One region of the Rhizobium sp. WW_1 genome, then DNA from elsewhere that is predicted to be linked to it. Evidence: riboswitches for the same ligand, from Rfam matches in the RefSeq annotation. Region 1 holds a riboswitch; each other region holds the start of a gene.

The links. A riboswitch is a leader RNA that binds a small molecule or an ion and turns the genes downstream of it on or off. The one in region 1 is predicted to bind cobalamin.
Region 2: linked by a shared signal. The riboswitch ahead of BJ928_RS16765 (aromatic ring-hydroxylating dioxygenase subunit alpha) and the one ahead of nrdH (glutaredoxin-like protein NrdH) in region 1 are both predicted to bind cobalamin.
Region 3: linked by a shared signal. The riboswitch ahead of BJ928_RS39600 (hypothetical protein) and the one ahead of nrdH (glutaredoxin-like protein NrdH) in region 1 are both predicted to bind cobalamin.

Annotation. Positions count from the first base shown of each region.
Region 1 is NZ_RAIN01000004.1:212,397-216,044, forward strand. It holds gene nrdE (class 1b ribonucleoside-diphosphate reductase subunit alpha) at 1-1,396, opposite strand, end outside; gene nrdI (class Ib ribonucleoside-diphosphate reductase assembly flavoprotein NrdI) at 1,384-1,779, opposite strand; gene nrdH (glutaredoxin-like protein NrdH) at 1,791-2,012, opposite strand; cobalamin riboswitch at 2,262-2,480, opposite strand; gene aztD (zinc metallochaperone AztD) at 2,642-3,648, shown strand, end outside.
Region 2 is NZ_RAIN01000005.1:214,538-218,185, reverse strand. It holds gene BJ928_RS16770 (epoxyqueuosine reductase QueH) at 1-631, shown strand, start outside; gene BJ928_RS16765 (aromatic ring-hydroxylating dioxygenase subunit alpha) at 665-1,885, opposite strand; cobalamin riboswitch at 1,993-2,193, opposite strand; gene BJ928_RS16760 (hypothetical protein) at 2,447-2,947, shown strand; gene BJ928_RS16755 (cobalamin-binding protein) at 2,957-3,648, shown strand, end outside.
Region 3 is NZ_RAIN01000027.1:50,444-54,091, reverse strand. It holds gene BJ928_RS35845 (hypothetical protein) at 1-370, opposite strand, end outside; partial or broken gene BJ928_RS39605 (IS3 family transposase) at 604-1,335, opposite strand; partial or broken gene BJ928_RS35835 (LysR family transcriptional regulator) at 1,374-2,177, opposite strand; gene BJ928_RS39600 (hypothetical protein) at 2,180-2,491, opposite strand; cobalamin riboswitch at 2,590-2,800, opposite strand; gene BJ928_RS35825 (DUF1852 domain-containing protein) at 3,123-3,648, shown strand, end outside.

The DNA.
Region 1 (3,648 bases):
CGTCATTACCCTTTTCGATCGAAGGCACCGACGAAATGTGGCTCATGTCGGAGACGGCCGTCAGCGCGCGGATCGACATTTCGATCGTCTTGCCGAAATCCGGGCTGTCCATCGCGGCGGCAATGTTGAGCGAGCCGAGATTGCAGGAAATGTCCTTGCCCATGTGCTTGTAGGAAAGGTCGTCGCTGTATTCGCTGGCTTCGCTGACCTGCAGGATTTCCGAGCAAAGATTGCTCATGGTGATGCGGCCGGCAACCGGATTGGCGCGGTTCACCGTGTCTTCGAACATGATGTAGGGATAGCCGCTCTCGAACTGGATCTCGGCGATCACCTGGAAGAATTCGCGCGCCTTGATCTTCTTCTTGCGAATTCGGCTGTCGGCTACCATCTCGCGGTACTTCTCCGTCACCGAAACCTCGGTAAACGGCACGCCGTAGACGCGCTCCACATCGTAGGGCGAGAAGAGGTACATGTCCTCGTTATTCTTCGCGAGCTCGAAGGTGATGTCAGGGATGACGACGCCGAGCGACAGCGTCTTGATGCGGATCTTCTCATCGGCATTTTCGCGCTTGGTATCGAGGAAGCGCATGATGTCCGGGTGGTGGGCGTTCAGATAGACGGCGCCTGCACCCTGCCGCGCGCCAAGCTGGTTGGCGTAGGAGAAGGAGTCTTCCAGCAGCTTCATCACGGGAATGATGCCAGACGACTGGTTCTCGATGTGCTTGATCGGCGCACCGGCCTCGCGGATATTGGTGAGCGACAGAGCGACGCCGCCGCCGCGCTTCGACAGCTGCAGCGCGGAATTGATGGCGCGGCCAATCGATTCCATATTGTCTTCGACACGCAGCAGGAAGCAGGAAACCAGCTCGCCGCGTTGCTTCTTGCCGGCATTGAGGAAGGTCGGCGTCGCCGGCTGGAAGCGGCCGGAGATGATCTCGTCGACCAGATCGTGGGCAATCTGCTCACTGCCCTGCGCCAGCGTCATCGCCACCATGCAGACGCGATCCTCGTAGCGCTCAAGGTAGCGCTTTCCATCGAAGGTCTTCAGCGTGTAGCTGGTGTAATATTTGAAGGCGCCGAGGAAGGTCGGGAAGCGGAATTTCTTCGCATAGGCGTGATCGAAGAGATCGCGCACGAAATTGAAGGAATATTGGTCCAGCACCTCCTGCTCGTAATAGCCCTCCGTTACCAGATAATCGAGCTTCTCCCGAAGGTTATGGAAGAAAACCGTGTTCTGGTTGACGTGCTGGAGGAAATATTGCTTGGCCGCCATGCGGTCCTTGTCGAGCTGGATCTTTCCCTGCTCGTCATAGAGGTTCAACATGGCGTTGAGGGCGTGATAGTCCAATGCCGTTTCCGTGGCCTTCGCTGGCCGGTCAAGCGTTAGCGTGTCCAAAATCGTTCCAATCCGTGTCTGACATTGGCGACATCCTCATCCGTGCCCAGAAGTTCGAACCGATAGAGATACGGCACCTGGCATTTTGTGGAGATAATGTCGCCGGCGATCCCGTAGGTCGCGCCGAAGTTGCTGTTGCCCGCGGCGATCACCCCGCGGATGTTCGAACGGTTTCCCGCATCATTGAGGAAGCGGATCACCTGCTTGGGCACGGCCCCCTTTCCTCCTTCGCCGCAATAGGTCGGGACGATGAGGACATAGGGCGAGGTCGCACGAAACTCGTCTCCCGCAGCAAGCGGAATACGGGCGGCCGGCAATGCAAGCTTTGCAACAAAGCGATGGGTGTTTTCCGATCGGCTTGAGAAATAGACGATCTCGCCCATCGCACAGCTCCTCAGGCGAGCGCGCTGATCATGTCAGGACGGAAACCAGCCCAATGCAGTTCGCCGGCGACAACAACCGGGACCTGACGATAGCCGAGACCCTGCACCAGCTCATAGGCCGCCGAATCGGCAGATACGTCGATTATGGTGTAGTCGATACCCTGGCGATCGAGGGCGCGGGTCGTGGCTGTGCATTGAACGCAGGCGGGCTTGCTGTAAACGGTGATGCTCATTGGATATCCTCGTGTATGGTGTGGGCATGCAAATCGTTCGGGCACCGGATGATGCCCGTTGGTCGGGATGGAGATAGTGGCAAAAGCCTAGCCGGAGCCGGACGCTTAAGCGGCCGTCATTCGCGTGGGCGACTATGGATACTCAAGAACATGCACTTCACCCCGAAATCATTCATACGGGGCACTTCGGGAAGCGACGACGGCAATCATGCCGCGCAAACCATCGCTCGCCAACCGGACACCCCGCCCGTGGACGCTGTTATTCGAGGCAGGTCTCCTGGCTCGCGGGTCAAAACATTCGTCTCGCCTTCCCAAGGCACAGGGCCTCAGTGACTTTACCCAACGAATGCTCACCGCTCACAGTTGCGGGGGCAGCCCCGGCTTGACAAGCATCATATTTGCCGACCGGATTCCCATCTTAGCCTCCAATTCTTGCGAATCAGCGGAACCTCGAACACTATATATAGTATTCCAGGTTAAAATTACGTCAACTGCTTCGACGGCCTACGACCGATTTCCATACTGATACACACAGATAATTTGGCTTGAAGCCTGCACGCAAGGGCTGGACAAGCGCCACGTTACTCTATTACGTTGCATATGTAATGTTATTACATAAAGGATTCCGTATGCCTCGCACAAGTTCTGGTACCTTCCTGGCGGCTTCATCACTTGCCTGCGCCTTGCTCTTTCCATTTCCGTCCATCGCCGACGACGAAAACGAGACGGAAAGCTGGCGGCTGTTCGTCGCCGATCATAGCCTGCCAATCGTCCGCACGATCGACGCGGCCAGCGGCAAGGAAATTGGCCGATTCGATCTCGAAGGCTATGCCGCGCTATCGCTTAGCCAGTCGGGCCGGACGGTCTTTGCGGTTCAAGGCGAAAAGAATGTGGTCAACGCAATTGCCACCGGCATATCCCTTTCCGATCATGGAGAGCACCGCGACATCGAACTTTCCGACCCGAAGCTACTTTCAGTATCGATCAAAGGCGAAAAGCCTGGCCACGTGGTGACGCACGGCAATGATGTCGCGATCTTCTTCGACCGTGAGGACAAATTCGACCTTCTCTCCGAAAGCGACCTTGTCACAGGCAAAGCCGACATCCGCGCATTCAAGACGATGGCTGCCCACCACGGCGTTGCCGTTCCGATGGGCAATCATCTCCTTGTTTCGGCACCGAATGTCGAAGCACCCGTCAAGGAGGGCGAATTGCCGCCACGTCTGGGCCTGCGCGTCCTCGACCGAAAGGGTGAACAGGTCGGCGATATCAAGCCCTGCACAGGGCTCCACGGCGAAGCCACATCTGCCCGGTTGGTTGCCTTTGGCTGCGAGGAAGGCGTTCTCATCGCGCATCCCGGCGGCACGGACGGCCCGAAAATCCAGATGCTCGCCTATGGTTCATCGCTCCCCAAGGGCAAGGTATCGACATTGCTCGGCGGCACATCCATCCAATTCTTCCTCGGTAATTATGGCGAACAGAATGTCGTGCTGATCGATCCCGACAACGCGGCCGAGCCCTACAAGCTTATCGAACTGCCGACGCGACGTGTCGACTTCGTACTCGACCCGGCAAAGCCGCAGCATGCCTACATTCTGACCGAGGACGGCAAACTACATCTTCTCGATGTCGTCAA
Region 2 (3,648 bases), on a different contig from region 1:
GCCCGACGGCAGCAAGAAAGTGCTGCTGCATTCCTGTTGTGCGCCGTGTTCGGGGGAAGTGATGGAGGCAATGTCGGCCTCGGGCATCGACTACACCATCTTCTTCTACAATCCGAACATCCATCCGGAGCGTGAATACCTCTTGCGCAAAGAGGAGAATGTTCGCTTCGCGGAAAAGAACGATGTGCCCTTTGTCGACGCCGACTATGACAAGGACAACTGGTTTGCCCGGGCGAAGGGAATGGAATGGGAGCCTGAGCGCGGCGTTCGCTGCACGATGTGTTTCGACATGCGCTTCGAACGGACAGCGCTCTATGCACACGAGAACGGTTTTCCGGTGATGACCAGTTCGCTTGGGATCTCGCGCTGGAAAAACATGGCGCAGATCAATGATTGCGGCGAGCGGGCAGTCGCTCCTTATGACGGCCTCAGCTATTGGGATTTCAACTGGCGTAAAGGCGGCGGTTCCGCCCGCATGATCGAGATCAGCAAGCGGGAGCAGTTCTACCAGCAGGAATATTGCGGCTGCGTCTATTCGCTGCGCGACTCGAACATGCACCGCCGCAGCCAGGGACGCGAACCGATCGAGCTCGGCAAGCTCTATTACGGCAAGGACGACACGGCGAGCTAGGGTATTGCGCCGGCCCACTCGATTTCCCGTCGTTCAAAACTGCCTGCGATCGCGCATGAAGTTCGCATACCATTCGACGAACTGCATTACACCGCCTTCATGCTCGACCGAATATGGTCCCGGCTCATAGGCTGGAGAGCGGATGCCAAACGCATTCTCCTCGACGATCCGGCGGTCCTGATCGTTGGTTTCGTTCCAGACATGCGTCAGTTCGTCGATGTTATAGTCGACGCCTTCGACGGCATCCTTGTGAACCAGCCATTTTGTCGTGACCTGCGTTGATTCCGGGCCCAGCGGCAGGACGCGGAACGTAATGGCATGATCGACCAGCACATGGTTCCAGGTGCTTGGATAATGGAAAAGCAGCAGCGTACCGATGTGGCTCTGGCTGACATCGTCGGAGAGTTGGTGCTTCACGGCCCGCTTGCCTGACATGGTATAGCTTTCCGCGTCCTCGATCAGCGGCATGCGCGCCACGCGGAACTGGCCGGTCGAAGAAATCTTGAATTCGCTCGGCAGGCCGGAGGCCTCGCAGCGTGCCCAATGTTCGGCGATGACGGGATCATCCTTTGCACCCTGGACCCCGGTTGCGGTCGGAGCCTCCGGATAGGTCCGGCACAGTTCCGGGTGATTGGCCGCGCAATGATAGCATTCGCGATTGTTCTCCCAGACCAGTTTCCAATTGCCCTTTTCGATGATCGTGCTTTCGAAGGCGACCTTCGTGTCCTTGAGATTATGCGGAGCAAGATAGCTTGCGACCATCTCGCGCATCGGACCAAAATCGAGCGGCTCATCGGCGAGGCTTACGAAAATATAGCCGCCGACGGTCTCGCAATGGACCGGCTTGAGGCCATTTGCCGACTTGTCGAAATCCTCGCCCATCTGCCGTGCGAACAGCAGCGAGCCGTCCAGTTCGTAGGTCCATTGATGATAGGGACAGACAAGCTTGGCCGATGATCCCTTGGGCTGCGTGCAGACGCGCGATCCGCGGTGTCGGCAGGAATTATGCAGGGCGCGAATTACGCCTTGCCGATCCCGCGTGATGACGATCGGATAGTCGCCGACCTGCAGCGTGAAGTAGTTGCCGGCTCTCGGAACCTCGCAATCGTGTCCGACGAAAAGCCAATCCTTGTACCAAATATGCTCGAGGTCGAGCCTGTACAGTTCCGGATCGGTGTAGAAAGCCTGTTCCAGGCTATAGCCATCGCGCCTGTTTTGCAGTTTGCGCAGCACGTCGCTGTAAAAATCCGTCATCAGATGCTCCCGGTTTGAGCACTGACTGAAAAGGCGGAAGATCGATCTCGATTGGCCCGGCAGCCAATACGCCAATCAGCTTCCTGAATGCCCTCCGCAGTCAGTCAAGTCATTCATGTGACCAAGGCTGGTTTCCGGGCTCCGAAGCCGCCCCGTCAGGGGCTTGCCGACACCTTCCCAGATCAATTGATCCAGTGGCCGTCGTCGGCATTAGGCTTCGCTACCGTTGCGGGGGCAGCGCCGGATTTCGACCGGCTTCCCAATTATCCACTTCGATTCGAAGCGGCACCAAGGACAGCATATTTAAACACGCCGCATTGCCGGCGTCTCCTTCGAAAAACGACGTCCGTCCATCGCATTCTGAACAGATCAGACCTTTATTTTCACGACGATGTGTCGCTAGGCCGACGCCTTCAGTCGGACGACCAATGACGGCGTTTTGAAAACCAATCGTTCGATGTTATTTTTCAAAGATAGATTGGAGTTGAGACGATGCCCTCGCATAGCCGACCCTCATTGGAAATTGCGGGCAAAGACGCCAGAGTAGCCTGGATCGCTTTAGTGTCGGCATGCGGCCTGGCCTTTTCCTATGTTCTGGCCTGTGCAACGCCATTCGCGGCGATCGCCGCCATCGCATCGGTGACGCTGAAGCGACGCGATGGAATTGCCGTTGTCGCCGCCACGTGGCTCGGCAATCAGGCGGTCGGATACCTGCTGCTCGGTTATCCCCGCGAATGGGACAGTTTTGCCTGGGGCGGAGTGATCGGCCTGGCGGCGGGCACGGCATTGGCGACGGATTTTGCGCTTGCGCGTCTCAAGTTTGGACCCGTCGTGACAGCCCTCGTCGCGCTGCTGGTCGGCTTCTGCGCCTACGAAATCGTGTTGTTCATCGCCACACTGATGCTGCCTTCCGGAGATGATGCATTCTCCTTGGCGGTCATCGCTCAGATTCTCCGCGACAATATCGTGGCCTTCGCAGGGCTGATGGCAATCTATGCGGTCATTCGTTCGGCGGGCTTTCTCGAGCCGGCCGGAAAAGCGACGCCACCTCGCACCCTTTGATCGAAGATCGTGAGAGCATTTCCTCCAAATAGAATCGTCTGTCTGACGGAAGAAACGGTCGAGGTCCTCTATCTGCTCGGTGAGCAGGAGAGGATCGTCGGCGTTTCCGGCTATGCGGTGCGGCCGCCCCAGGTTCGACGCGAAAAGCCGCGGGTCTCCGCCTTCACATCGGCCGATATCGACAAGATACTGGCGCTGGAGCCCGATCTCGTTCTGACGTTCTCGGATCTGCAGGCGCCGATCGTCGCAGACCTCGTCCGCCATGGAATTGCGGTGCATGCGTTCAATCAGCGTGACATCGCCGGAATTCTTGCAATGATCAGAACCGTCAGCGCCCTTGTCGGAGCCAGCCACAAGGGTGAAACCCTGGTTGCATTCTATCAGGCTCGCCTTGAAACCCTGCGGGCCCAATCAACCACGAGGCAACCCGTGAGAGTTTATTTCGAGGAATGGGACGATCCCATGATCTGCGGGATAGGCTGGGTTTCGGAACTGATCGAAATTGCCGGCGGAAACGATGTCTTTGCCGAAAGGGCGAGAAACAAGGCTGCCAGAGACAGGTTCGTTTCCTTTGATGAGGTGATCGCGGCAGCCCCCGATCTCATTCTTGCGTCATGGTGCGGCAAGAAAGTCGTCAGGGAGAAAATCGGCTCTCGGCCAGGCTGGCATGACGTTCCGGCTGTTCGCAACGATCAGATCGT
Region 3 (3,648 bases), on a different contig from region 1:
ATGTCGCGTTGCCATCGATCCCAATTTTGGCGTCGTCTTTTGCCACGACATCGATCGTCGCATCGCTGTCATCACTGATCCAATGACCGGCCCAGTGGGGCGAGGGCTCGATAGTCTTCAAAGCCGAAAGTGGCAACCAGCCGGAAGTGGCGATAGCCTTACCTTTACGCGCTGCAACGTATATCGCACACGCGTAATCGCCGAAGCGGCTTATGACGACAACCTGATTGCCTTTCACGAGGCGGGCCCGCTGCTGGCAGACGTCGTTCGCAGCAGGGCAACTTCCTGCCTCAGGACCATGAACGAAGTGGATGCCGGTCGGCGTATCCACCTCATAGAGAGCGACGGTCTTGAGGTCGACGTCCACCATGTTGTTGATGCAGAGTTGGTCGGAGGACTGGGCCGAGGCCGAATGTGAGAGCATAGGGACGAAGGCTAATATAAGGCAACGCAACAGGTTTAACGATGTCCTACGACTTTGAGTTGGCGGAACATTGTTTGCTTGCATAGACACGCTCTAACATTTCTTCGTTACCCCGAGTCATATCCCGACGTGCGCTTGCGTGAACTAGTTTTCTCTTCGAATAGACGCGTGTGTACTTATTATGGACACGGGATCCGGTTATGGAAATTGCCCAGCGCTTCGTAGACGCCCCTGGGTTGTAATTTCTGCTGCTTCGCGATGCCGACCGGTGACAGCATCCCGTTTTTGACGTGTTTGCGTTTCGGATTGCAGAACGTCGCGATGTGATCGAACACGTCCTAGCGAGCCTCGTTGCGTGACCGGCAACCCCTGCGGCGTATCCGTTCACGCTCCAGAAGATTGAAGAAGCTCTCGGCCACAGGATTGTCATGGCAGTTAACCCGTCGGCTCATCGAGTGAACCAGGTTATGGTGCTTGACGAACGAGGCCCAGTCCATGCGGGTGAGCTGCGAGCTCTGATCCGAGTGGATCGACATCTGACCCTTCGGCTTGCACCTCGACACCGCCATCAGCAGCGCTTGCAATATGACGCCCGTGACCCAGTCCTTATCCGGAACTTCTACGTCAAATTGCTGGTTGAGCGCATTATCTACAACGATGGAAGTCCTGCCGCCCCAGGCGCCAGCGACGTTTGCAACAGATCTGCGCCTTAACTCCGGCAAGACGGGTCAGATGCGCAGCCCGGTTCGGGCAACGCATCTCGCCTCGGTCGAGACGATAGTCATACAGTCTTTGATAGCCGTAGACCTCGCCGAGTTCGATCGGCAAGGTCTATTCCGGCAAGGAGGACAAGGGCACAGACGCGTCAAGCTGATGTCTGGCGCGACGTGTTTAGGAACCCAGCTATAAAATCGACGGCTTCGTCGCCGCTTCTCAGACCGAGATGGATACTCTTACCTATTCCGCTCTTTCCGATCCGGACAGGACGAACGCCGAGTTCGGCAGCCTCCCGACGTACAAGCCAGTTCGGAATGGCGCTGACGCCACGACCGGCCGCAACGAGCTGAAGCATCATTTCCGTGGTCTCAACATTCCGGTGATGTCGCGGACGGCAGTTGGCGGGAGCTAGAAACTGCGTGAATACATCCAATCGCTCCGGCGGCACGGGATAGGTGAAGAGAGTTTCGTCCAGCAGATCCGCTGGTTCGGCGTAGTCCTTGCGCGCGAGTGGGTGATCGGTCGGTACGGCAAGCACGAGCTCGTAGTCAAACACAGATAGATAATGGATGCCCGGCGCCTCGATCGGATCCGGTGTGATCAGGATATCGATCTCGTATCCCGTCAGAGCTGCCACCCCTCCGAAGGCAAATGATGTCGTCAGTTCCAGATCCACGTCCGGCCAGTCCACCAGATAGGGTTTTGTGACGCCCATCAGCCATTGATGGCAGGGATGGCATTCCATGCCGATCTTCAGAGAGCCTCGCTGACCGTAGCGATAATCCGACAAGACATCCTCAGCCCTTTCGATCTGCGGTAGAATGCGTTGCGCCAGCGTCACAATGTAACGCCCGGCCTCGGTGAGGCGAAGATTACGACCATCCTTCTCCCACACAGCCACGCCATAGCGCTCTTCGAGCTTTCGGATCGTATGGCTGAGTGCAGACTGGGTCACATTCAGCCGTTCGGCTGCCGCCGTCAGACTGCCCAAGCGATCGACTTCGCGCAGGATTGACAGATGTTGCCTGTCCAGCATGGTTATGCCCGCCTCTGCTCAAGGGGAACGGCTCCGGTCGCACCACGACCGTGGACGGAAGCTGGCCGGTGATCCTTGCAGACCGCCACCATCCTGAAGTGTCGGGTGACCGTATTATGCCAGTTGCCCGTCAACGGGTTTTCGGACCGAAATTTTGTCTCGATGGACATGGAGCTGCGGCCTGCGCGCTCGACAAGTCCGGTACCCCCGATAAGGGTGCCGTGATGGTTCGTATCTTCGGGAAAAGCGATATCGATAAGGCTGGCTATCGAGCCATGCTGGGCAGTTTTTGCTATCGTCGTGGTCTCTGTCATCGGCACTGCCATTGTGTTGTGGTAAGGTGCTGACATGACGCAAAGGCGACGGCACGGGAATGCCGATCGCAAAAGCGGCACACCGGGACACCCCGCCCGTGGACGTTATCTATCGCGGCAGGTCTCCTGGCTTGCGGGTCATTGCTATGGTCCGTCTTCCCGAGGCACGCCTCAGTGACATGGATGGACCTTCGCTTGCCGCTCACAGTTGCGGGGGCAGCTTCGGCTTCGGGTCTTCACAAGATCCCTGACCGAATTCCCTCTTAGCTCCGGACTTTCGTCCGCAGAACCACGACGACGAACCAATGCCGCATGTCGCCGAAGGGGTCAAGATGTCTGTAAAAAGTCAAGCTTGAGGCGAGTGGCTGCCCATTATGAGCACTGGGAAAGGCGACGTCTTTGAATTCCGGCTGGAGCGCTTCGACCGCGAAATGATGAAGATGGCTCATGCTTCAATGAGATAAAACCATTTTTAGTCGATCAATCCCTCAGCTACATAGCACGCACCGCTCCTAATGTCGGAGGGTGTGACGAATTACGCCCGAGAAAACCGGAACATACAATTAGGAAAATCTCGAAAGGGAAAACAGTAATGCAGGTTTTATCTCGGAATTTAGAGCGCAAGATCGCGATGAACGAAGAATTTACGTTTAATATAAAGCGAATTTCTTTCGATGAGGATTATCGCCCCGCAGAGAACACGCGGATCACCACTAATTTTGCCAATTTGGCGAGAGGGGCGAACCGTCAGGAGAATCTGCGGAACGCCTTGAAGATGATCGACAACCGTTTCAACGCCCTGGCGAATTGGGATAACCCAAATGCAGATCGTTATTCTGTCGAACTTGAGATCATTTCCGTTGAAATGAATATCGGTGCTGAAGGCGACGGTAATGCCTTCCCATTAATTGAGGTATTGAAAACGAACATCGTCGACCGGAAAACGAATGAACGCATTCAGGGCGTTGTGGGGAACAACTTCTCCTCTTACGTGCGAGATTACGACTTCAGCGTCGTGTTGCCAGAGCACAACAAGAACCGCCCCGATTTCAGCATTCCGGATAATTTCGGCGACCTGCATGGTAAGCTGTTCAAAAGCTTTCTGAATTCAGGTGCCTACAAGGAAAATTTCGATAAGCCGCCGATTATCTGCCTGA